2 regions of the Stenotrophomonas maltophilia genome follow, and region 2 is predicted to be linked to the other one. Evidence: predicted binding sites of a transcription regulator. Region 2 holds the regulator's gene; the other holds the start of a gene.
The links. Region 2 encodes FliA, which starts transcription of late flagellar genes. Its sites were predicted from a motif close to TAAAGTTTNNCNNNCNNNGGCCGATAA; they were not measured.
Positions count from the first base shown of each region.

Region 1 (11,354 bases), 1.2 Mb from region 2:
TGAGTGCCATGCCGATTCCACGCTCCCTGCTGGTGCTGCTTGCGGTTGCCGCCGGTGCCAGCGTTGCCAATGTCTATTACGCACAACCGCTGCTGGATCGGCTGGCGCAGGCCTTTGCCTTGGAGCGGGCAGTAGCCGGTGCGGTGCTGGCCGCGACCCAGGCCGGCAGCGTGCTGGCATTAATCGGATTGCTGCCGCTGGCTGACCGCGGTGATCGGCGGCGACTGCTGCGGCTGCAGTTGGCGGCACTGGTGGTGGCTCTGCTGTGGCTGGCGGCGGCACGCACGGCCAGCTGGCTGTTGTCGGGCATGCTGCTGGCCGGGCTGTTGGGCACCGCGCTGACCCAGGGCTTGATCGCCTACACGGCAGCGATGGCCCCGGCCACGCAGCGCGGGCGCGTGGTGGGGGTGGTGCAGGGCGGGGTGTTCATCGGGCTGCTGCTGGCGCGGGTGCTGTCCGGCACGGTGGCGGCCATCGCCGGCTGGCAAGCGGTCTACCTGTTGTCGGCAGCGGTGATGGCGGCCCTGTCCATACTGCTGTGGCGGCGCCTGCCGGCCGTGCCGATACCGGCGTTGCCGCCACGTTGGGGCGAACTGCTGGGCTCGATGCTGGGCATGCTGCGCGAGGACCGAACGCTGCGCGAGCGCGGGCCGCTGGCGTTGCTGCTGTTTGCGGGGCTCAACGTGTTCTGGGCCGCCGCCCCGTTGCCGCTGTCGGCACCGCCGCTGCACTGGTCCACCGCGGCCATCGGTGCGCTGGGCCTGGCCGGGGTGGTGGGTGCATTGATGGCAGCGCGGGTCGGGCACTGGATGGACTGCGGTTTTGCCGATCGGGTCAGTCTTGGCGCGTTGCTGCTGATGCTGGTCGCGTGGTGGCCGCTGCTGGGCATGCCGCAGTCGCTGTCGTTGCTGCTGCTGGGTGTGATCGTGCTCGATCTGGGTGGGCAGGCGCTGCATGTATCGAACCAGGCGCTGCTGCTGGGCGCGCCGGGTGAGCAGCATGGACGCCTGGTGGCCTTGTACATGCTGTTCTATGCCGTGGGTAGCGGTGCCGGTGCGGCGGCTGGGCCCTGGATGCAGGCCCGGCATGGCTGGCCTGCGGTGTGCCTGCTGGGCGCCGGCATCGCGGTGCTCGCGCTGCTGTGGTGGGCGGCGTGGCGGGTGGTGGCGGTGAAAGCAGCAGCTGGCGGCCGTATTGGTAGAGCCGGCTGTCGGTAGAGGCGACTGTCAGTCGACTGCTCTTCGCCCCGCGTGCGAAAAATCCCGCGCTGCGCGCGATAGTCGACCAGCGGTCGACTCTACCTGTCCTGTCGTCATCGCTGCAGTGCACGCCGTCCCGGGGCTTCCTGCAGGTCCGCGCTGGCCACCACCACGCGGTTGCGGCCGCTGCGCTTGGCCTCGTACATCGCGGCGTCGGCACGTGCCATCAGCCGCTCGTAATCCGGATGACCATCGTGACCGGCCACGCCGATGCTGGCGGTCAGCTCCAGCACCTGGCCATTGGCCAGTGCTACCGGCGACTGTGCGATCTGCCGGCGCAGGCTCTCGGCGATCACCGCGGCCTGTGATTCGCTGGCCGCGACCAGCACCACCACGAACTCCTCGCCGCCATAGCGGAACAGGTAATCACTGCCGCGGGTCAGCTGGCCGAGCAGGCCGGCGACGTGCTGCAACGCGCGGTCGCCGGCATCGTGGCCGTGGCCGTCGTTGATTGCCTTGAAATGATCCAGGTCGAGCAGCAGCAGCGAGAACGGCGTGCGGTTGCGTGTGGCCAGCTCGATTTCCCGGCGCAGCACGGTGGGCAGGAAGCGGCGGTTGAGCAGGTTGGTCAGCGCGTCGCTGCCGGCATCCAGTTCGCCGATGCGTTCGAACAGCAGCGTCATCAGGGTACGGATGCTGGCCAGGTCCTCGCGGATCGACGGCAGGGCTGCCAGGCGTTGCGCAGGGTCATCGTCAGTGGCGCGCTGCAGGCATCCGTCGATGCGGGCCATCAGCCGGCCGACCTGCTGGGTCTCGCTGCTTTCGCCAAAGCTGGGAATACCCTTGTGGGTGAACCACAGGCCGAATTCGGAGGTGGCCAGGCTGGCGCTGTCGCTGCCCTGCATATGGCCGGCCAACGCGTAGAGGAGGGCGTTTTCCCAGTCCAGCAGCAGTGCACGCTGGCGCTCGCGTTCGGTGCTGACGTTCTGCACCAGCGAGAACAGCCGGTATGCCGCGTCGGCGCGGCTGGAGCGCTCGCGCGCATGGGTGTAGGCGAGGGTCATGCCTTCCATGGCGATGTCCATGATCGCACTGAGGCAGTCGATGGCGGCGAATGCGGTGGCACTGTCGGGCGCGTCGTCACGCAGGCGCACGAACAGCTCGTGCTTGAGCACGCGCGCGCCGCGGGTGACCAGGTCGACGGGAATACCGACCCGTGCATGCACATCGCCGATCACCCGTTGCGAGGCAACGGTGGCGACGACGCCGGCGGCGTCGGTGGTCAGCAGCTGCACCAGCCAGCGCTGCATGGCCGGCTGCAGGCGCTGCTTGACCTGGTCATGGGACAGGAAGCGGCGTGCACGTGCGTCCTGCAGCAGCACTTCGTAGAAGCGTTGGGCCAGCGCCGGTGGGGCATCGGCGGCAGCGGCATGCAGCAGCGCGGTAGCGGCTGGGCCGGCCTGCTGCAGGCACAGCTGCCACGCCTCGGCCAGCGGCTGGCTGGCATCGTCCAGTTGGGGTGTTTCCACGTCGATCTCTGACTGCGTACGACAAACCACGGGTATCGGCCGCGGAGGCGTGCGGTTGATGGCGGGTTAGCCGGCCAGTTTACGCGCGGTGCAGGGTTGCACGGTGCGCAAACCACATCGGCGCCGCTGCGGCAATGAGTGAACGCATTTGAGAATCAATCGCATTGGTGGGAGAATGCGCGCACGGACCGGGCTGCAGGTGCCTGCAGCACTGCTCCGCCTCCCCCTCGTCGCTGCCTCAAGCCCTTTGCCAGAGGCCCCGTAGCCCTGCCAGAAGGTCCTGATCATGTCTCCTGCCGTTGTCCTATCGCCGCGCCCGCTGGCGCTTGCTGTTGCCGCCCTGCTGGCCGGCAGTGCCCTGACCGCCCAGGCCGAAACCGACGCTACCGATATCGACACGGTGCACGTCACCGCCTCGCAGATCGCGCGCCAGGCACTGGGTACCTCGACCATCACCGCCGAGGACATCGCCCGGCGCCCGCCAGCCAATGACATCGCCGAGCTGCTGCGGACCATGCCCGGCGTCAACCTGACCGGCAACAGTGCCTCGGGCCAGTACGGCAACAACCGCCAGATCGATCTGCGTGGCATGGGCCCGGAAAACACCCTGATCCTGGTCGATGGCAAGCGCATCGGCGCACGCGATGCCGTGCGCATGGGGCGCAGCGGTGAGCGCAATACCCGCGGTGACACCAACTGGGTGCCGGCGGAAATGATCGAGCGCATCGAAGTGCTGCGCGGCCCGGCGGCGGCACGCTATGGCTCCGGTGCTTCTGGCGGCGTGGTCAACATCATCACCAAGCGCCCGACCGGCGACCTGACCGGTGCGGTCGACCTGTACGGCCTGGTGCCCGAGCACAGCGCCGAAGGCGGCAGCGAGCGCGTCGGCCTGCAGTTGAGCGGGCCGATGACCGACACCCTGTCGTTCCGCCTGTACGGCAATCTCAACAAGACCGACGCCGATTCGCTGGAACTCAACCGTGACTTCGCGACGAATCCGAACGCGGTGCCGCCGGCCGGCCGCGAGGGCGTCAAGAACCGCGATGTCAACGCGCTGCTGCGCTGGGACGTGACCGCCAACCAGGTGGTGGAGTTCGAAGCCGGCACCAGCCGCCAGGGCAACATCTACGCCGGCGACCGTGCGGTCAGCACCACCGGCACTTCGACCGGCATCGATCTGGCCGCCCTGGCCGACAACAAGGCGGAGACCAACCGCATGTACCGCAACACCGGCGCGATCACCCATCGTGGCCGCTGGGGCGACGTGACCTCGCGGGTGACCGCCGCGGTGGAAGCGGTGAACAACTCGCGCATCAACGAAGGCCTGGCCGGTGGCCCGGAAGGCAGCTTCAACGGTACCGACTGGTCGACCTCGCGCCTGCGCAACTACCAGCTGGATGGGGAAGTGAGTTTCCCGACCACGCTGGGCGGCGCCGAGAACATCTGGACGCTGGGCTTCGAGTACCTGGACAGCCGCCTGACCGACCCGTATTCGATGAGCCAGTCCAGTACCAGCGGCGGCGGCATCCCGGGGCTGTCGGCCGATCGCACACGCGGCAAGTCCGACGCGCAGACCACGGCCGTGTTCGTGGAAGACAACATCTACCTGGGTGAGCGCTGGATCGTTACCCCAGGCCTGCGCTTCGACCACCACAGCCAGTTCGGCAACAACACCAGCCCCAGCCTCAATGCGCAGTTCCGCATCAACAGCGACTGGGTGGTAAAGGGCGGCATCGCCCGCGCGTTCAAGGCGCCGAACCTGTACCAGTCGAATCCGGACTATCTGTACTACACCCGTGGCAATGGCTGCCCGAATGCACTGCCGAGCCTGGGCGCCGGCTGCTACATGCGCGGCAACGCGGACCTGAAGGCGGAAACCAGCCTGAACAAGGAACTGGGCATCGAGTGGGCACCGCAGAGCGGCTGGCAGGCGTCGTTGACCTACTTCCACAACGACTACAAGGACAAGATCCAGGCCGGCTACACCCAGATCGGCCTGACTGCCGACACCAGGGGCCGCATCTTCCGCTGGGAGAACGCACCGAAGGCGATCGTGCAGGGGCTTGAAGGCAACCTGGTGATCCCGTTGCTGGGCGAGCAGGGCAACCGCCTGAAGTGGAGCAACAACTTCACCTACATGGTGGAAAACGAGAACAAGAGCACCGGCCAGCCGCTGTCGGTGATTCCGAAGTACACCGTCAACACGATGCTGGACTGGCAGGCCACCGACAAGCTGTCGCTGCTGCTGACCGGCACGTTCTACGGCAAGCAGAAGCCGGCCACCACCAACATCAACAATGATCCGCGCTGCACCGGTACCTGCGATCCGTCGCTCGCGCTGCAGGACCGTGGTGCGTACAACATCTGGGGCGTGAGCGCGCGCTACAAGGTGACCGAGACGGTCAGCTTCGGTTTCGGCGTCAACAACCTGGCCGACAAGCGCCTGTTCCGCGAGGCCAACAGCAGCGATGCCGGCGCGGCAACCTACAACGAGCCGGGCCGCGCGTACTGGGCCAGCCTGCGTTTCGGGTTCTGATCGCAGGCGGGCGTCGTTCCGCTGGGCTCGCCAGGCACGGCCTGGCGCTACTGGGTAGCGCCGGGCCATGCCCGGCGGCTCCGGACCTGCGCGCCTGCAATGTTATAAACACCGTGATAGTTTCCCCACGGCCGCCGGCGTAGCCTGCCTCCATCGCAAAGGAGCTGTTGCCATGGGCCACGACCACGATCACCTGCCATCCGAGATCCGCCACGAGAAACCCTTGTGGTGGGCGCTCGGCCTGACCTCCACCTTCCTCGTCGTCGAAGTGGTGGGCGCGTTCTGGACCAACAGCCTGGCGCTGTTGTCCGATGCGGCGCACATGGCCACCGATGCTCTGGCATTGATGATCGCGCTGGTCGCGGTGCGGCTGAGCCGGCGCCCGCCGGACGCGCGTCGCACCTACGGCTATGCGCGCCTGGAAGCGCTGGGCGCGATGATCAACGGCGCTATGCTGTTCGTGGTTGCCGGCTACATCCTGTGGGAAGCCATTGGGCGTTTCCGTGAACCGCAGGAGATTGCCTCGTCGGGCATGCTGGTGATTGCGGCGGCGGGCCTGGTCATCAACCTGATCTCGATGCGCCTGCTGCAGGCCGGCAGCGGCGAGAGCCTCAACGTGAAGGGCGCCTACCTGGAAGTGTGGGCGGACATGCTCGGCTCGGTGGCAGTGATTGCTGGCGCGCTGTTGATCAAGTGGACTGGCTGGAAGCCGATCGATCCCATCCTGGCGGTACTGATCGGCCTGTGGGTGCTGCCGCGCACCTACGTACTGATGCGAGAGGCGATCAACGTGCTGCTGGAAGGCGTGCCCAAGGGCATGGACGTGGCCAAGGTGCGCGACAGCCTGTCCGGCCACGCTGCGGTGCTGGACGTGCATGACCTGCATGTGTGGGCGCTGGCCTCCAGCACCCCGGCGCTGACCGCGCACATCGTGATGCGCGACGGCACCGATGCCGATGCGCTGCGCCGTGAGCTGGGCGGGCGCCTGCACGATGACTTCGGCATCGAGCACGTGACACTGCAGCTCGAAGCGGACCACTGCGGCGAAGCCTGTGGCGAGCCGGCACCGGCCAAGGGCGGCGAGCACGAGGGCCATGAAGGCCACGACCATGGCGAGGACGCGCAGGGGCATCGCGGTCACGTGCATCGTTGAATGAAAATGAAGGCCGCACCGGGGAATGCCCGGTGCGGTCATTCGTCCCGTCGCGAGGCCAGCCGATCCGCCAGCCGGGTCGGCTCCGGCAGCCGGTAGCCACGCAGCGTGCGTTGCACCCAGTCCAGCGCGGTATCGGCACTCACCCGATGGCCGCCGGCCACGAACAGCGGCTTGCAGCGGATCTTGCTGCGCAGCACCCAGCCCAGTTGTTCATCGCCATCCAGCAGCGGTGTGTGCGCGCCGGCCTCGACGCCCGGTTCGACGAACCGGCCCACCAGTTTCGACTTGGCCACGCCGATGCTTGGCAGGTCAGTGACCACACCGAGGTGAGCGGCCACACCCAGCCGGCGTGGATGGCTGATGCCGTGGCCGTCGACGAACACCAGGTCCGGCGTGCGCGGCAGCAGCGCCAGCGCGGCCAACAACGCTGGCAGCTCGCGGAAGCTGAGCAGGCCGGGGATGTAGGGCATCACCGTAGGAATCCGCGCGATTTCCTGCGCTACGGGCTGCAGCGTCTTCGCATCCAGCAGCACCGCCGCGGCGCGGGTGATGGCGCCGCTGTCTTCGAAGCCGACATCCAGCCCGGCCAGCCAGCGCACGTTGCGCGGCAGGCGGTCCTGGCGCTCCACGCGGCCAGCCAGCCGGATCTGCTGCTCGCGGGCGGCGGCGACGCTGCCTTCCCAGCGCCCGGGGTCGATCACCGTATTCATTGGCCGCAGCATCGCATGCGCGGTGCCACGGCCCGGTGAGTGGCGCCCGGGGCTACAATGGCCGCCTGCCTTTCCTCGCGTTGGAGACCCTGCAGTGACCCGTAAACTCGTACTGTTGCGCCATGGCCAGAGCCAGTGGAACCTGGACAACCGCTTCACCGGCTGGGTCGATGTCGACCTGACCGAGCAGGGGCGCCGGGAAGCGGCCGCCGCCGGTCGCCTGATGCGCGAGGAAGGCCTGCAGTTCGACGTTGCCCACACCTCCGTGCTCAAGCGCGCCATCCACACCCTGCAGGGGGCGCTGGCCGAGCTGGAGCAGGACTGGCTGCCGGTGAACAAGTCCTGGCGCCTCAACGAGCGCCACTACGGCGGCCTGCAGGGCCTGGACAAGGCCGAGACCGCCGCCAAGCACGGCGAGGACCAGGTCAAGGTGTGGCGTCGTTCGTACGACATCCCGCCGCCGGCCATGGACCTGGAAGATCCGGGCCATCCGATCCATGACCGCCGCTACGCCGGCCTGGACCGCAACGCGCTGCCGGGCACCGAATCGCTGGCGACCACCCTGGACCGCGTGCTGCCGTACTGGCACGACGCCATCGCGCCGCAGCTGAAGGACGGCAAGACCGTGCTGGTCACCGCCCACGGCAACTCGCTGCGCGCGCTGTACAAGTACCTCAACAATGTCTCGCGCGAGGAAATCCTCGAGCTGAACATCCCGACCGGCATCCCGCTGCTGTTCGAACTGAACGATGATCTGACCGTGCAGTCGTTCCGCTACCTGGGCGACCCGGAAGCGGCGCGCAAGGCTGCTGAAGCCGTAGCCAACCAGGGCAAGGCGCGGTAGATACCCACCGCTGGTGGGTATTGCTCTGGCGGGTATGTGCGGACCAACGGTCCGCACGTGCCCGATTGCGGCCACGGGCGTTCCCCCTGTGACCTTTGGCCGGTCCCACCGCAGGCCTCCCCGGCTACCCTGTGAAATTACCCGCAGGAGAGCCTCATGAACGTCCGCAACCTGGTCCCGCTGGGCCTGACCATCGCCATCGCTGCCTCGCTGGCCGCCTGTGGCAAGAATGAAACCGCTCCGGCGGCCAGTGCCGACGCCAAGCCGGCCTTCGACCTGTCGCAGATCAAGACCGCGCTGATCAGCCTCAATAGTGCCGATCTGGATCCGGCCATCTCGGCCTGTACCGACCTCAATGGCTTCGTCAACAGCAAGTGGCTGAAGGCCAACCCGGTGCCGGGCGACCAGACCACCTGGGGCAGCTTCGAGATCCTGCGCGAGCGCTCGCTGGAAGTGCAGCACACGCTGGTGCAGCAGGCCGCCGCCAGCCAGGCCAAGGCCGGCTCGGTGGAAGCCAAGATCGGTGACATCTGGAAGACCGGCAACGATGAAGCCAAGATCGAAGCCGCTGGCCTGGCGCCGCTGCAGCCGCAGCTGGACAAGATCACCGCGCTGAACGACACCGCCGCCATCACCCAGTACCTGCGCGACAGCCAGGCCGAGGGCAAGGGCGTGCTGTTCTCGCTGTTCGCCAATGCCGACTACAAGGATTCGGCCAACGTCATCGCCTACGTCGGCCAGGGCGGCCTGGGCCTGCCGGAGAAGGGCTACTACTTCGACGATGCGCAGGCCAGGATCCGCGACGCCTACGTGGCCTACATCGCCCAGGTGCTGACCCTGTCCGGCGTGGACGCCGCGCAGGCCGCCGAGCAGGCCAAGGCCGTGATGGCCTTTGAAACCCGCCTGGCCAAGGCCTCGATGTCGCGCATCGAAATGCGTGACCCGGCCAAGCGCTACAACCCGCTCAGCGCCGCCGACGCCGACAAGCTGACCCCGAACTTCAGCTGGACCGCGCTGTTCGACACCCTGAAGGTGCCGGCCGCGCAGAAGTTCTCGCTGGCGCAGCCGGGCTTCTTCGGTGAAATGGACAAGATGCTCGCCGATGTGCCGGCCAGCACCTGGCAGGCCTACCTGCGCTTCCACACCATCGACGATGCCTCGCCGTACCTGAGCAGCCAGTTCGAGAAGGCCAACTTCGAGTTCTTCGGCAAGACCCTGCGCGGCCAGCAGGAGATGCAGCCGCGCTGGAAGCGCGTGCTGGAGTCGGTCAACAGCGGCATGGGCGAAGCCCTGGGCCAGCTGTACGTCGACGCCGTGTTCCCGGCCGAGTCGAAGGTCGCCATGCAGCACCTGGTGGAAAACCTGTCGCAGGCGCTGAAGGCGCGCCTGGAGCAGCTGCCGTGGATGGGCGAAGAAACCAAGAAGAAGGCACTGGAAAAGTGGGCCAGTTTCACCCCGAAGATCGGTTACCCGGACAAGTGGCGTGAGTGGACGGGCCTGCAGACCAACGGTGACAGCTACCTGGGCAACATGCAGGCGGCACGTGCGTTCAACTACCGCTACATGCTGGACAAGATCGGCAAGCCGGTGGACAAGACCGAGTGGGGCATGACCCCGCAGACCGTCAACGCGTACTACAACGCCACCAAGAACGAGATCGTGTTCCCGGCGGCGATCCTGCAGGCGCCGTTCTTCGACGCCAAGGCCGATCCGGCGTTGAACTACGGCGGCATCGGTGCGGTCATCGGCCACGAGATGATGCACGGCTACGACGACTCGGGCAGCCAGTTCGCCGCCAACGGCAACTTCGACAACTGGTGGACCGATGCCGATCGCAAGGCCTTCACCGAGCGTACCGACCAGCTGGTCGCACAGTTCGATGGCTACGAGTCGGTGCCGGGCGTGTTCGTGAAGGGCAAGCTGACCCTGGGCGAGAACATCGGTGATCTGGGCGGCCTGACCGTGGCCTACGACGCGCTGCAGATGGCGCTGAAGGAAGATCCGAAGGCGAATGTCGAGGTCGATGGCCACAGCCAGGACCAGCGCTTCTTCATGAACTGGGCCACAGTGTGGCGCCGCAACTTCACCGACGGTGAGCTGCGCGTCCGCCTGAACACCGACCCGCATGCGCCGGCCAACTTCCGTGCCAACGGTGCACCGTCGAACATGCCCTCCTATGCCGCTGCATTCCAGTGCAAGGCCGGCGACGCGATGGTGCGTGCCGACGACAAGCGCGTGGTGATCTGGTAATCGATCGCACGTGATGCGTGATGCGAAAGGCCCGGCGAACGCCGGGCCTTTTGTTTGTCGACCCGGTGGCGCTGGATCGGTAGAGTCGACCGCTAGTCGACTATCGCGCGCAGCTCGGGGTTTTCGCGATCGGTACGAAGAGCAGTCGACCAACAGTCGACTCTACCGACGAGCCAGCCAGAGCATCAGTCAGGCCAGCTCCGGTTCCCGTGCCAGCATGCGATGGAAGCGCTGCAGCACGTAGGGATCGATCAGTCCGCCGGACTGCTCGTCGATGATGCGCAACGCAGTCTCGCGTTCCATCGCCGCGCGGTAGGGGCGTACGCTGGTCATGGCATCGTAGGCATCCGCAACGGTGACGATGCGTGAGCCCAGCGGAATGCTCTCGCCACGCAGGCCATCGGGATAGCCGCTGCCATCGAAGGCCTCGTGATGGGCGCGGATCAGGCGTGCGACCGGTGCCGCGTCGCTGCGGCCGGTGGAGAGGAAGATGTGTTCGCCGCGCACCGGATGCTCGCGCATGATCGCGCGTTCTTCGTCGGTATGCCGGCGCGGTGTCAGCAGTACATCGTCGGGAATGCCGATCTTGCCGATGTCGTGGAAGCGCGCGGCCAGGCCGATCTGCGAACAGGCATCGTCATCGAGATCGCAGTGCGTGGCCAGGCGCTGCGCGAGCAGGCCAACGCGGTCGCAATGGTGGCGGGTGTAAGCGTCGCGCATCTGCAGCGACATCGAGAGGGCATCGATCAGGCAGGCCTGCGCGTGCAGCAGGTCGGGGGCGGGTACGGCGTCAGAGAACATGGTCATCCGCCCGCACCGGGTGGGGACCGGTGCGGGGTGTTCGGGGGCGATCAACCCGGGGCGAGGGTGGTCAGAAGGGCGCGGGCCGCGTTGAAGCGGTCTTCCGGCAACGGCAGCGGGTGCTTGATGCGCAGCTTGTCGGGCCCTTCCATGGCGTACAGGTTCGGTTGCTTCTGGATCAGCTGGATCACCGCCATCGGATCGATGTTCGGCTTGGATTCGAACACGATGCGGCCACCGTTCTCGCCCAGGTCCAGCTTGCGGATGCCCAACGTGTTGGCTTTCAGCTTCAGCTCGGCGATGGCGAACAGGTGCTTGGCCGCGTCCGG
Region 1 covers NZ_CP037858.1:3,432,841-3,444,194, forward strand. The annotation lists gene EZ304_RS15755 (MFS transporter) at 1-1,217, shown strand, start outside; gene EZ304_RS15760 (GGDEF domain-containing protein) at 1,313-2,728, opposite strand; gene EZ304_RS15765 (TonB-dependent siderophore receptor) at 3,015-5,264, shown strand; gene EZ304_RS15770 (cation diffusion facilitator family transporter) at 5,437-6,417, shown strand; gene nfi (deoxyribonuclease V) at 6,456-7,130, opposite strand; gene gpmA (2,3-diphosphoglycerate-dependent phosphoglycerate mutase) at 7,225-7,974, shown strand; gene EZ304_RS15785 (M13 family metallopeptidase) at 8,131-10,224, shown strand; gene EZ304_RS15790 (HD-GYP domain-containing protein) at 10,414-11,031, opposite strand; gene mfd (transcription-repair coupling factor) at 11,076-11,354, opposite strand, start outside.
Region 1: the regulator FliA is predicted to act here: its motif matches at 2,761-2,787, upstream of EZ304_RS15760 (GGDEF domain-containing protein).

Region 2 (11,354 bases):
GGCCGGAGAGAACGGCTTCCAGGCGTGCCTTCACCGCGGCAACAGCGGCGGGGTCGGCGGCCTGTCCGTGTTCGGCTTCGCGCAGCAGGGCGCGCAGCACGTCCACCGATGACAGCATGGCATCGACGGCGTGGCCTTCCAGGGCCCGCTTGCCGGCACGCAGCTCATCGAGCAGCGTTTCCAGCACGTGGGTCAGGCCGGCGATGGCATCGAAGCCGAACGTGCCTGCGCCGCCCTTGATGGAGTGGGCGGCGCGGAACACCGAATTGATGATCTCCGCGTCCTGCTGCCCCGATTCCAGGGCCAGCAGGCCAGCCTCCATCGCGTCGAGGCCTTCGCGGCTCTCCTCGAAGAAGGTGGCGTGGAAGCGTTGCAGGTCCATGCTCATGGCAGTGGTGGTCCGGAAGCGAAGAGGGGGAGCGGTGCGGGGCGATCAGCCCAGCACTTTCTGCACGGTGGCGACCAGCTGTTCCGGATTGAACGGCTTGACCAGCCAGCCGGTGGCGCCGGCGGCCTTGCCTTCGGACTTCTTGTCGGCGGCCGATTCAGTGGTCAGCATCAGCAGCGGGGTGAACTTGTAGTCCGGCAACTGGCGCAGTTCGCGGATCAGCGCGATGCCGTCCATGTTCGGCATGTTGACGTCGGTGACCACCGCATTGAAGCGCTGGCCCTTGGCGCGACCGAGCGCGACCGCGCCGTCTTCGGCTTCTTCGACGGCAAAACCGGCCGAGGTGAGGGCGAAGGAAACCATCTGGCGCATCGACGCCGAATCGTCCACCACCAAGATACGTGCGCTCATGCAGCGTTCTCCACAGATTTCAGGTTGTCATGGGTTACGTCCAGGCCCAGGGCCTGGGTGACGCCCAGCAGGCGTGCGGCGTCACGGAAGGTTGCGGTGCAACCGTGGAAGCCGGTGCCCAGGCCTGCCTCGCGGCGGGCCTGCACGAATGCACACAGCACCTGCACGGCGGCCGTGTGGATGCGGGCGACCTGGCTTGCATCCAGGGTCAGCTCGCCTGCCTGCGCCACCAGCGGGGCGAGGCGGTTCTTGAGCTCGGTGCTGCTCTCGATGCCGAGATCCTCACCCAGTTCGACAGTGCTCATCGTTGCTCCGGACAAACGGTTCCGTGATCCATAACGGCACCCCGGCAGGGTTCTTTAGAAGAATCGACGCGGTGCGTCGTTGCGGTCGCTGCTGAAAAGGGGACGGAGGGGATTAAGTCGCAAATTCCCGCGTCCCTCTGCGACTGCCAGTAGCAACGGCGACCGCGCAGTGGGGACGTAAGGTGTTGATCCAACGGATCAACTCCTTGCGTCCCCGACAGACACCGCGTCGGCGCAAAGCGCCGAGCCAGTTGCGACTTAATCCCCTCCGTCCCCTTTTTTTCCGCTCAACTCAACAGCCGTGTGGCGTCCAGCAGGATCATCGGGCGCTGGCTGACCCGGGCGACGCCGCGGAACAGATCATTGGAGATCTGGCAGATGCGGGCGGTATCCGGGGGTTCGATCTGCGAATCGGTGAGGTTGGCGACATCTTCCACGGCCGACACACGCAGGCCGATGGTCTCGCCATCCTCTTCCAGCACCACGATGCGGGTCTGGGCATCGTCTTCCGCCGCCGCGGCGCCGAGGTGCAGGCCGAGGTCCATTACCGGTACCACCTGGCCACGCAGGTTCATGATCCCGAGCATCGCCGGTGCGGTGCCGCGCAGCGGCAGCAGCGGCACCGGCAGCACGACCTCCTGCACCTTCAGCAGTTCCAGTGCATAGGCCTGGGTGCCGCAGCGCAGGCGCAGCCAGCGCGAAGTACGCTCGCCGGCGCGACGGTTCTGCGGATGCGGACTGCTGGCGGGCTGGTGCGCCTGTGCCTGCAGCTCCTGCCAGGTGCCGGGACGGCTGGTGGCCGGAGCATCCACGGCAACGCGCGGGGGCGGCGCGGCGGCGGCGCGTGCTGCTGGGACAGCCGGAGCGGGTGCAGGGCGCGGTGCCGGGGGGGCGACCACGGCCGGTGGCGGCGTGGGGACATCCTCGCCACCGGCGGCGGCTTCGAATGCTGCCTGCAGGCCAGGGCTGTCAGTGTGGGCGAGGTGATGGCTGTCGGCCGCGTCGGTCTCGTAGATCACTTCGTCGGGCAGGTCGTCCCAGGTGGGCTCTGGGCCACTCGTTGCCGCCGGAGCTGCTACGGGCTCCGTTTCGTGGATTACCTCATCGGGCAGGTCGTCCCAGGTCGGTTCGCGCTCGGGAGCGGCGACCGGCATTGCGGCGGCCTCGAATGCGGCTTCCAGTGCTGCGTTGTCCTCTGCCGGGGCAGCGGCAACAGTCTCCGTTTCGTAGATCACCTCGTCCGGCAGATCGTCCCAGGTCGGCTCGCGTTCGGGTGCAACAGTGGCGGCCTCGAATGCGGCTTCCAGTGCTGCGTCGTCCTCTGCCGGGGCGGCAGCAACAGTCCCCGTCTCGTAGATCACTTCGGCCGGCAGATCTTCCCATGTCGGCTCGCGTTCGGCGTCCGCTGCAATCGCCGGGCACGCTTCGTCGCTGGCCGGCGGCGGTGCAGCCGGTGGCGCCACGGCAATCGCTTCGCCCAGCAGTTCGTCCAGGTAGTCGTCCAGTACACCGGTGCTATTCATGCGGCCTGCTCCAGCGCGCGGGCATCCTCGCCGAGGATCCAGTTCAGGGCGCGGCGGTAGGCGGCCAGGCCACGGCCCGGGTAATCTTCGCCGACGCTGGGCAGGGTGAGGCCTGCGGCATTGCTGATGCGGGTGTCGATCGGAATCGCGTCTTCCCACACCCGGGTGCCGTGACGATCCTGCATGGTGCGCAGCGATTCGTTGCCGGCGCGGGTGCGGCGGTCGAACAGGGTCGGCAGGATCGAGATCGGCAGGGGGCGGCGGCGCGAGCGCTCGACCATCTCGCCGGTGCGGACCATGCCGTCCAGGCCATGCAGGGCCAGCGGCTCGGCCTGGGTGGGGATGATCAGGCGGTCGGCGGCGGCCAGCGCGTTGATCATCAACAGGCCAAGGGTGGGGGCACAGTCCAGCAGGATGTAGTCGTGCTGGCCCTGGTGACGCGCCAGTGCGTTCTGCAGGGCCAGGCCGAGGCCGGGTTGGTTGGCGCTGCGGCGCTCCAGCGTGGCCAGCGCCGACTGCGCGCAGACATAGTCCAGGCCGTGGATGTTGCTGGCATGGCACAGGCTGGAAAGATCCGCCGGCGGGGCGCCGAACAGTTCCAGTACGCCGGCCGGCGGCGGATCCACCGGCACGCCGAAAGCGCGGCTGAGCGAGGCATGCGGATCAAGGTCGATCAGCAGCACGCGATGGCCAAGCGCGGCCAGGCCACGGCCGAGGGCGAGGGTGGTGGTGGTCTTGCCGACTCCGCCCTTCTGGTTGGCGACTGCCCAGATGCGCATCGGTTTACTCCTTCATTGCCGGGGGAACGGCGGCGCCGACACGGCTGCCAGCCGGCACCGGCGGCAACTTCACCGGTGCGATGGGGGAGGTGGGGGCGGCAGCCGGAGTTGCGGCGGCTTGTTCGGTGGCGCTGTTGTCGGCGGCGCCGGTGGCCGCATTGAGGCGCTGGCCAAGTGGATCCACCGAATGCGAGGTGTCGGCCAGGATGATGACCATCACCCGGCGGTTGCGGTTGCGCCCCTGCGCGCTGTCGTTCTCTTCGCGCGGACGGAACTGGCCATAGCCGACCATTGCCAGTCGCGACGGCTGCACGCCCTGGTCGGCGAACAGGTGCACCACGCTGGCTGCGCGTCCAGCCGACAGCTCCCAGTTCGACGGGAAGGTGGCGGTGGCGATCGGCACGTTGTCGGTATGGCCTTCCACGCGCACGCTGTTGGGCACGTCACGCAGCACCTCGGCCAGGCTGGCCAGCGTCTGCCGTGCATGCACGTCCAGCGCGGCCGAGCCGGTGGGGAACAGGATGTCGCTGTTGATCTCCACTTCGATCCACAGTTCGGTGCGGCGCACGCTGATCATGCCGCGGTCGATCAGTGGCGCCAGCGCGGCGGTGAGGCGGTCGGCGATGCTGTTGAGCTGGCGCTCGGCACGGGCGATCTGTTCCTGGTTGTGCACCGAAACAGGCATGCGCATCTGCGAGGCCATCGACGGCAGCAGGGTCGGGTCGTGCGAGGGTGCCGGCGCGGACGGGCCGACCTTGGTGCCGGACTTGATCACCGACGGGCTGTCCCAGCCGCCGCCCTGCACCTGCTTGTTGCCGACCTGCACCGGGTTGATCGTGCGCGGCGCACCACCAAAGGCATCGGTGAGCGCGTCGGCCATGATCCGGTACTTGCCCTCGTTGACCGAGGAGATCGCGTACATGACCACGAAGAAGGCGAGCAGCAGCGTCATCAGGTCGGCATAGGGGATCGCCCATGCTTCATGGTTGGCGTGCTCTTCGTGGTGCTTGCGGCGGGCCATGTCAGTGCAGGAAGCCGGAGAGGTTGGTTTCGATGTTGCGCGGGTTCTCGCCCTGGGCGATCGAGATCAGGCCTTCGATGACCATCTCGCGATCGCGGGTGTTGTGCGAGATCACACTCTTGAGCTTGGCCGCGATCGGCAGGAACAACAGGTTGGCCGAGGCGATGCCGTAGATGGTGGCGGTGAACGCAGCGGCGATGCCGTGGCCCAGCTTGCTCGGGTCGGCCAGGTTCTTCATCACGGCAATGAGGCCGAGGACCGCACCGATGATGCCCAGCGTGGGTGCGTAGATGCCCATCGCTTCGAAGACCTTGGCGCCGGCCTGGTCCTGGTGTTCCTGGCTGCCCAGTTCGATCTCCAGCATGTGACGCATCGATTCGGGTTCAACGCCGTCCACCAGCAGCTGCAGGCCCTTGCGCAGGAACGGGTCCTGCTGCGCTTCCACCTGCGATTCCAGGCCCAGCAGGCCCTGGCGACGGGCGATGTTGCTCCACTCGACGATCTGCTGGATCAGTTCGCGGCGATCACTGTGTGGCGGGCGCACGACCCAGCGCACGATCTTGAAGGCATGCTTGAACACCGCCGGCGAGGTATGCAGCAGGATCGCGGCGACGGTGCCGACGATGACGATCACGAACGCCGCAGGCGACCACAACGACGCCAGGCCGGCGCCCTTGAGGATGCTGCCACCGACCAGCGAGGCCAGGGCGAGAAAGAGTCCAATGAGGCTGAGTCTATCCATGGTTCCGGTATCGGCTTGTATGAATGGGACTTGAGACACCGGGAGAGCGCGTACAGACGGTAGTCACAGTTTTCGGGTCGCCGGGCCATGCCCGGCGGGGTTTCAGCGTATGCCGTCCACGTCCAGGATCAGTGCCATGCGACCATCGCCGATCAAGGTTGCACCGGCATAACCGCGCAGGCCGCGCAGGGCTTTGGGCAGTGGCTTGATGACCACTTCCTCGCGCCCGCGCACCTGGTCCACGACCAGTCCGAAGCGCGCTTCACCGGCCTGCAGCACCACGATGGTCAGCAGGGTCGACGCGGCGGGCGTCACATCCAGCCACTGGCGCAGGTCGACCAGCGGCAGGGTGTGCGAGCGGCGATCGAGCACGGCGCGGCCATCGAACCAGCCCAGCGAGGTGCGCGGCGCGTGAAGCACTTCCATCACGCGTGCCAGCGGTAGCGCGTAGACGTCCTCGCCGGCCTGCACCAGCAGGGTCGGCAGGATCGCGAGGGTGAGCGGCACGCGGATCAGGAAGCGGCTGCCACGGCCCAGCTCCGACTGGATCTGGATCTGGCCGCTCAGTTCGCGGATGCGTGACTGCACCACGTCCATGCCCACGCCGCGGCCGGAGATGTCGGTGACCTGCTGCTTGGTCGAGAAGCCGGGCAGGAACACGAGATGCAGGCATTCCTCGCTGCTCAGGCGGGCAGCGGCCTCCGGGTCGATCAGGCCCTTCTCGCGCGCCTTGGCACGCAGCTTCTCGGGGTCGATGCCGGCGCCATCGTCCTGCACCTCGATGCTGACGTAGTCACCTTCCTGCTGGGCGGACAGGCGCACATGGCCCATCCGCGGCTTGCCCTGTGCTTCACGCAGGTCGGGCATTTCCACGCCGTGGTCGATGGCGTTGCGGACCAGGTGCACCAGCGGGTCGGCCAGCGCTTCGACCAGGTTGCGGTCGAGCTCGGTCTCGGCACCGACCAGCTCAAGGTCCACTTCCTTCTTCAGCGAGCGGGCGACGTCGCGGGCGACCTTGGGGAAGCGCGAGAACACTTTGCCCACCGGCTGCATGCGGGTACGCATCACCGCCGACTGCAGGCGCGCAGTGGCGATGTCCAGCGTCGATACGGCGCGATCCAGCTCCTCGTCGCGCAGGCGTGCACGGAGGGTCTTCAGGCGGTTGCGGGAAAGCACCAGTTCGCCGATCAGGTTGACGATCGCATCCAGGCGCTTGGTGTCCACGCGCACGGTGTGCTCGGCCTCGGCCATCGGCTTGGCCGCTGGCTTGGCTGCGGGCGCCGGGACAGGTGCCGGGCGCGGTGCGGCGGCGGGTGCCGCCGCGATGGCGGCAGCAGGCTTCGCGCCTGGCGCAGCACCGCCGTGCAGCTGGTCCAGCAGGGCTTCGAACTCGTCTTCGCTGATCAGGCCGTCGTCGGCCTTCTTCGCTGGCGCGACCGCGGTCGGCGCGTTGCCGCCGTGCAGCTGATCGAGCAGGGCCTCGAATTCGTCGTCGGTGATCAGGTCGCTGCCGCCTGCCGCAGGCGCGGCCGCAGCGACCGGCGCGGCAGTGCCACCGTGCATGTCGAACTGCGCGATCAGGTCCGGCGGCGCATAGCCCGGCTCGGTACCGGAGGACACGGCGTCCAGCATCGACTGCAGGTAGTCCAGCGACTGCTGGGCGGCGTCGAAGTGGTGGGCCTGCAGTACCGCCTGCCCGGCACGCGCGATGCCCAGGGCTTCTTCAGCGGCGTGGCACAGCTCGACCATGGCGGTGACGCCAAGGAAGCCGGCGCCGCCCTTGAGCGTGTGGTAGCCGCGGAACACCGCGTTGAGTTGCTCGGTGTCCTGCGGTGCCTGCTCCAGCGACACCAGCTGTTCGCCCAGGCGATCCAGGATTTCCTGGGCCTCGATGATGAAATCGGCAGTGATGTCGTCGGATACCGCGCTCATGCTTACAGCCCCAGATCCGACAACAGGTCGTCGGCGTCGTTCTGCGAGACCGCGTGGCGGTCCAGTCCCTTCAGTGCCGGCCCGGCCAGTTCCGGATCGGTGCGATGCTGTTCCGGCGGCAGGCCGAGTGCGCCAAAGCCCTCGTGCACGCGGCGGACGATGCCGACCACGCGACGGATGATCTGCCCGGTCAGGTCCTGGTAGCTCTGGGTCAGGGCGATCTCGGTCAGGTTGTGGCGGATGCGCTCGAGCTGCGTGTCCTGGCCCGGCTGCAGGCCTTCGGCGCGCAGTTGTTCGGTCAGGCTGCGGCATTCCTCGGCCAGGTCCAGGGTGCGGTGCGTGGCCTGTTCGGTCATCGCCACCACGTGGTCAAGGCGTGCGCAGGCGTCGTCCAGTTCACCGGCCTCGCTGGGTACGGTCGGCAGTTCACCCAGTGCCTGTCCCAGCTCGCGGGCCAGCCGCGAGAGGCCGCTCATCATCGGCTGCGTACGCAGCGCGACCAGTCCGTCGATGCGTTGCCGCCAGGCGGCTTCGTCACCGGACTCCAGGGCGTCCAGGGCTTCCTGCAGGCGCAGGGCGAGGGCGTTCTTGTCGACCGTGGTATCCATCAGGCGCTGGCCGCCAGGCGTTCGAAGATCTTGCCGAGCTTCTCTTCCAGCGTCTGCGCGGTGAACGGCTTGATGATGTAGCCGTTCACGCCGTTCTGGGCGGCTTCGATGATCTGCTCGCGCTTGGCTTCGGCGGTGACCATCAGTACCGGCAGGGTCTTCAGCTTGGCATCGGCGCGGATCGCCTTCAGCAGTTCGATGCCGGTCATCACCGGCATGTTCCAGTCGGTGACCACGAAATCGAACGGCTGGCTCTGCAGCAGCGACAGCGCGGCATGCCCGTCCTCGGCTTCGGCGGTGTTGGTGAAGCCCAGATCGCCCAGCAGGTTCTTGACGATTCGACGCATGGTCGAGAAGTCGTCGACGATCAGGATGCGCATGTTCTTGTTCAAAGCAGAGTTCCTTTGTTGTTCATTCCGGGCGGCCGGGGGCAGCCGCCTCGGGCATGTTCATTCTTCCAGGCCGGCGTCGGCGGCCTCGAAGATTTTCAATCGGCCACGCAGGCGCAGTACCGCCTGGCCATGGATCTGGCAGACCCGCGACTCGCTCACGCCGAGCACCGCGCCGATCTCCTTCAGGTTCAGTTCCTGCTCGTAATAGAGCGAGAGCACCAGCTGTTCGCGCTCGGGCAGGTGGCCGATGGCCTTGCCCAGCTCGCGGCCGAACTCGCCGCGCTCCAGCACCTGCTGCGGGGTCGGGCCGCCCTGGGCGACGGTGTCCAGCTCGCCCTGGTCCTCGATGCGCGACTCCAGGCTCAGCACCTGGCCGCGTGCGGCGTCTTCCATCAACCGCAGGTATTCGGGCAGCGGCATCTCCATCGCGGCGGCCACTTCGGTGGCGCTGGCGGCGCGGCCACTGCTCTGTTCCAGGCGGCGGATGGTGGCGGCGGCATCGCGGGCACGCCGGTGCACCGAGCGCGGCACCCAGTCGCCACGGCGGATCTCGTCGATCATCGAACCGCGGATGCGGATCGAGGCATAGGTTTCGAACGAGGCGCCCTGGTCGGCGTCGTAGCTGCGCGAGGCTTCGATCAGGCCCATCATGCCGGCCTGGATCAGGTCGTCCACTTCAACGCTGGCCGGCAACCGCGCAGCCAGGTGGTGGGCGATGCGCCGCACCAGGTCCGAGTGCTGGGCGATGACCTCGTTGGCCGCCGAGCGCTGGACCTCCCGGTACTGGGCTGCGCCTTTCATGCGGCCACCCCGCGCTGCTTGAGGATGCGCTCGAGGAAGAACTCGACGCCGCCACGCGGTTCGGTCGGCGCCTGCCAGCGTGCGGTGCGGCGCGCGATCTCGGTGATCGCCAGCGCGGCCGGGCTGGACGGATAGGCCTTCACCACCGGCTGCTGGCGCTGCACCGACAGGCGCAGCCAGTCATCCTGCGGCACGCAGCCCAGGTAGTTCAGCGAGACATCGGCGAGGAACTTCTCGCAGACGCGGGTCAGCTTTTCGTACAGCACGCGGCCCTCGTTCGGGTCGCGCACCATGTTGGCCACCACCTGGATGCGGTCCACGCCGCGCTCGCGCGAGAGCACCTTGATCAGCGCATAGGCGTCGGTGATCGAAGCCGGTTCGTCACAGACCACCACCACGGTGTCCTGCGCGGCCTGGCAGAAGGTCAGTACGCCGTCGGTGATGCCCGCGGCGGTGTCGACCACCATGATGTCCAGTTCACGTTCCAGCTCAGAGAACACGTTGACCAGGCCGACGTGCTCGGCCGGGGCCAGCTCGGCCATGTGCCGGCGGCCGGATGCGGCCGGCACCACCAGCACGCCGTTCGGGCCTTCGACGATGACGTCGTCCAGCGAGCAGCGACCGGCGACCAGGTCGGCCAGCGTAAAGGTGGGGTTCAGCCCCAGGATCACGTCGATGTTGGCCAGGCCAAGGTCGGCGTCCAGCAGCAGCGTGCGCTTGCCCATGCCGGCCAGTGCCACGGCCAGGTTCGCGGACACATTCGTCTTGCCCACGCCGCCCTTGCCGCCGGTCACGGCAATGGTGCGCACAGGGCCGAGCGGCTCGCTGCGGGTCGCCGACAGCGGGAAGGTCTTGGTCAGCTTGGCGTACTCACGCGACGGCATGGTTCAACTCCGGGTTGCAGGGCATATCGGCCGCTCGGCGCAAATCTTCAAGGCGAAGTACAAGATTGGCTGCACTGGCCCGGTGCAGGTCGTCCGGAACGTCCTGGCCATCGGTCACCCAGGTGATCGGCAGGGCGTGGTCCACGGCCACCGACAGGGCGTTGCCGAAGCGGCCGGTCTCGTCCAGCTTGCTCAGCACCAGGCCCTGCAGGTTGGCGGCGCCGAAGCGGCGGACCACCTCGTCCATGTCGCCGAAGCTGGTGTTGGCCGGCAGCACCAGCAGGGTGCGCACCTGGCGGGCGGCGCGCAGCCACTGCAGCTGGGCGGCCAGTGCGCGGTCGCGCGGGCCCAGCCCGGCGGTGTCGATCAGCACCAGCTTGTAGTCCTTCAGGCGTTCCAGCAGCTGGTCCAGGTCGGTGCCGCTGTTGGCTTCGTGCACGGCGATGCCGAGCTGGCGGCCGTAGCCGTACAGCTGCTCGCGGGCGCCGATGCGGGTGGTGTCGGTGGTCACCAGGGCGACGTCACGCGGCGCGTGTTTCTCGGCGAAGCGCGAGGCCAGCTTGGCGATGGTGGTGGTCTTGCCGGCGCCAGTCGGGCCGACCAGGGCGATCACGCCGCCTTCTTCCAGCGGGTCGACCGGGGCGATCGGCAGCTTGCGCGAGATCAGCCCCAGCATCAGGCCGCGACCACGGTGGGCTTCGGTCTCCAGCGGAATCTGCATGGCCACGTCGCGGGCCAGGCCGGCATCAAAGCCGTACTCGTCCATCAGGTCCAGCGCGGTGGCGCGTACCGGGCAGCCTCGCAGGCGCTCGTCGGTGAAGCGGTTCATCTCGCGCTCGATCACCTGGCGCATGCCGGCCACTTCCTGGCGCAGCTGGCGGATCTCGGCGTCGTCCTGGGCGACCACGGTCAGCGTCGGTGCCGGGGCCAGCACGGGGGCCGGACTGGCTTCGGCGACGGCTTCGAGCGCTGCCGGTTCGCTGGCGGCGATGTCAGGCTGGACATCGGCCATGGCAGCGCCCGGCAGCGGCGGCGGCTGCACGGCGGGGGGCACGCTTTCGTGATGCGTGTCGTGCGGCGGGTCGATCTGGAAGCGGGCGCGGTTGGCCGGCGCGGTGACGGCCGGGCCCGGTGCGACGATGGCCTCGGCGAACGGGGCGAAGATCTGTTCGGGCAGCGCCGGTTCGTTGACGGCGGCGCGCGCCAGGGTGGCTGCGAAGCCGGTGCTGCCGCGGGTCGGCACGATCTCGTCGGCGCTGTCCAGGGTGCGGCCGGTGGCACCCACGGCCGCACGGGCGAGGGCGGCCACGGCCGAGGTGGTGGCGGCCACCGGCTCCGGCGCCGGGGCAGCGCTGCGGCGGCGGGTCACCGCAGCGATCACAGCATCGGCGGCGGTACGCGGCTTGGGTGCCGGCGGAGGAGCGACGTCACGACGCGAGGCTTCCAGTGCGCGCTGCACGGCGCTCTCGTCGTAGTTGGCGGCGGCGACGATCTCGATGCCTTCCTCGATCCGGCGGTTGGACAGGATCACGGCGTCAGGACCATGTTCCTTGCGCACCAGGTTCATG
Region 2 covers NZ_CP037858.1:76,832-88,185, forward strand. The annotation lists gene EZ304_RS00300 (chemotaxis protein CheA) at 1-388, opposite strand, end outside; gene EZ304_RS00305 (response regulator) at 434-799, opposite strand; gene EZ304_RS00310 (STAS domain-containing protein) at 796-1,104, opposite strand; gene EZ304_RS00315 (chemotaxis protein CheW) at 1,392-2,627, opposite strand; gene EZ304_RS00320 (ParA family protein) at 2,624-3,406, opposite strand; gene motD (flagellar motor protein MotD) at 3,411-4,427, opposite strand; gene EZ304_RS00330 (flagellar motor protein) at 4,429-5,169, opposite strand; gene EZ304_RS00335 (chemotaxis protein CheA) at 5,272-7,101, opposite strand; gene EZ304_RS00340 (protein phosphatase CheZ) at 7,104-7,709, opposite strand; gene cheY (chemotaxis response regulator CheY) at 7,709-8,101, opposite strand; gene EZ304_RS00350 (RNA polymerase sigma factor FliA) at 8,159-8,902, opposite strand; gene EZ304_RS00355 (MinD/ParA family ATP-binding protein) at 8,899-9,786, opposite strand; gene flhF (flagellar biosynthesis protein FlhF) at 9,773-11,354, opposite strand, start outside.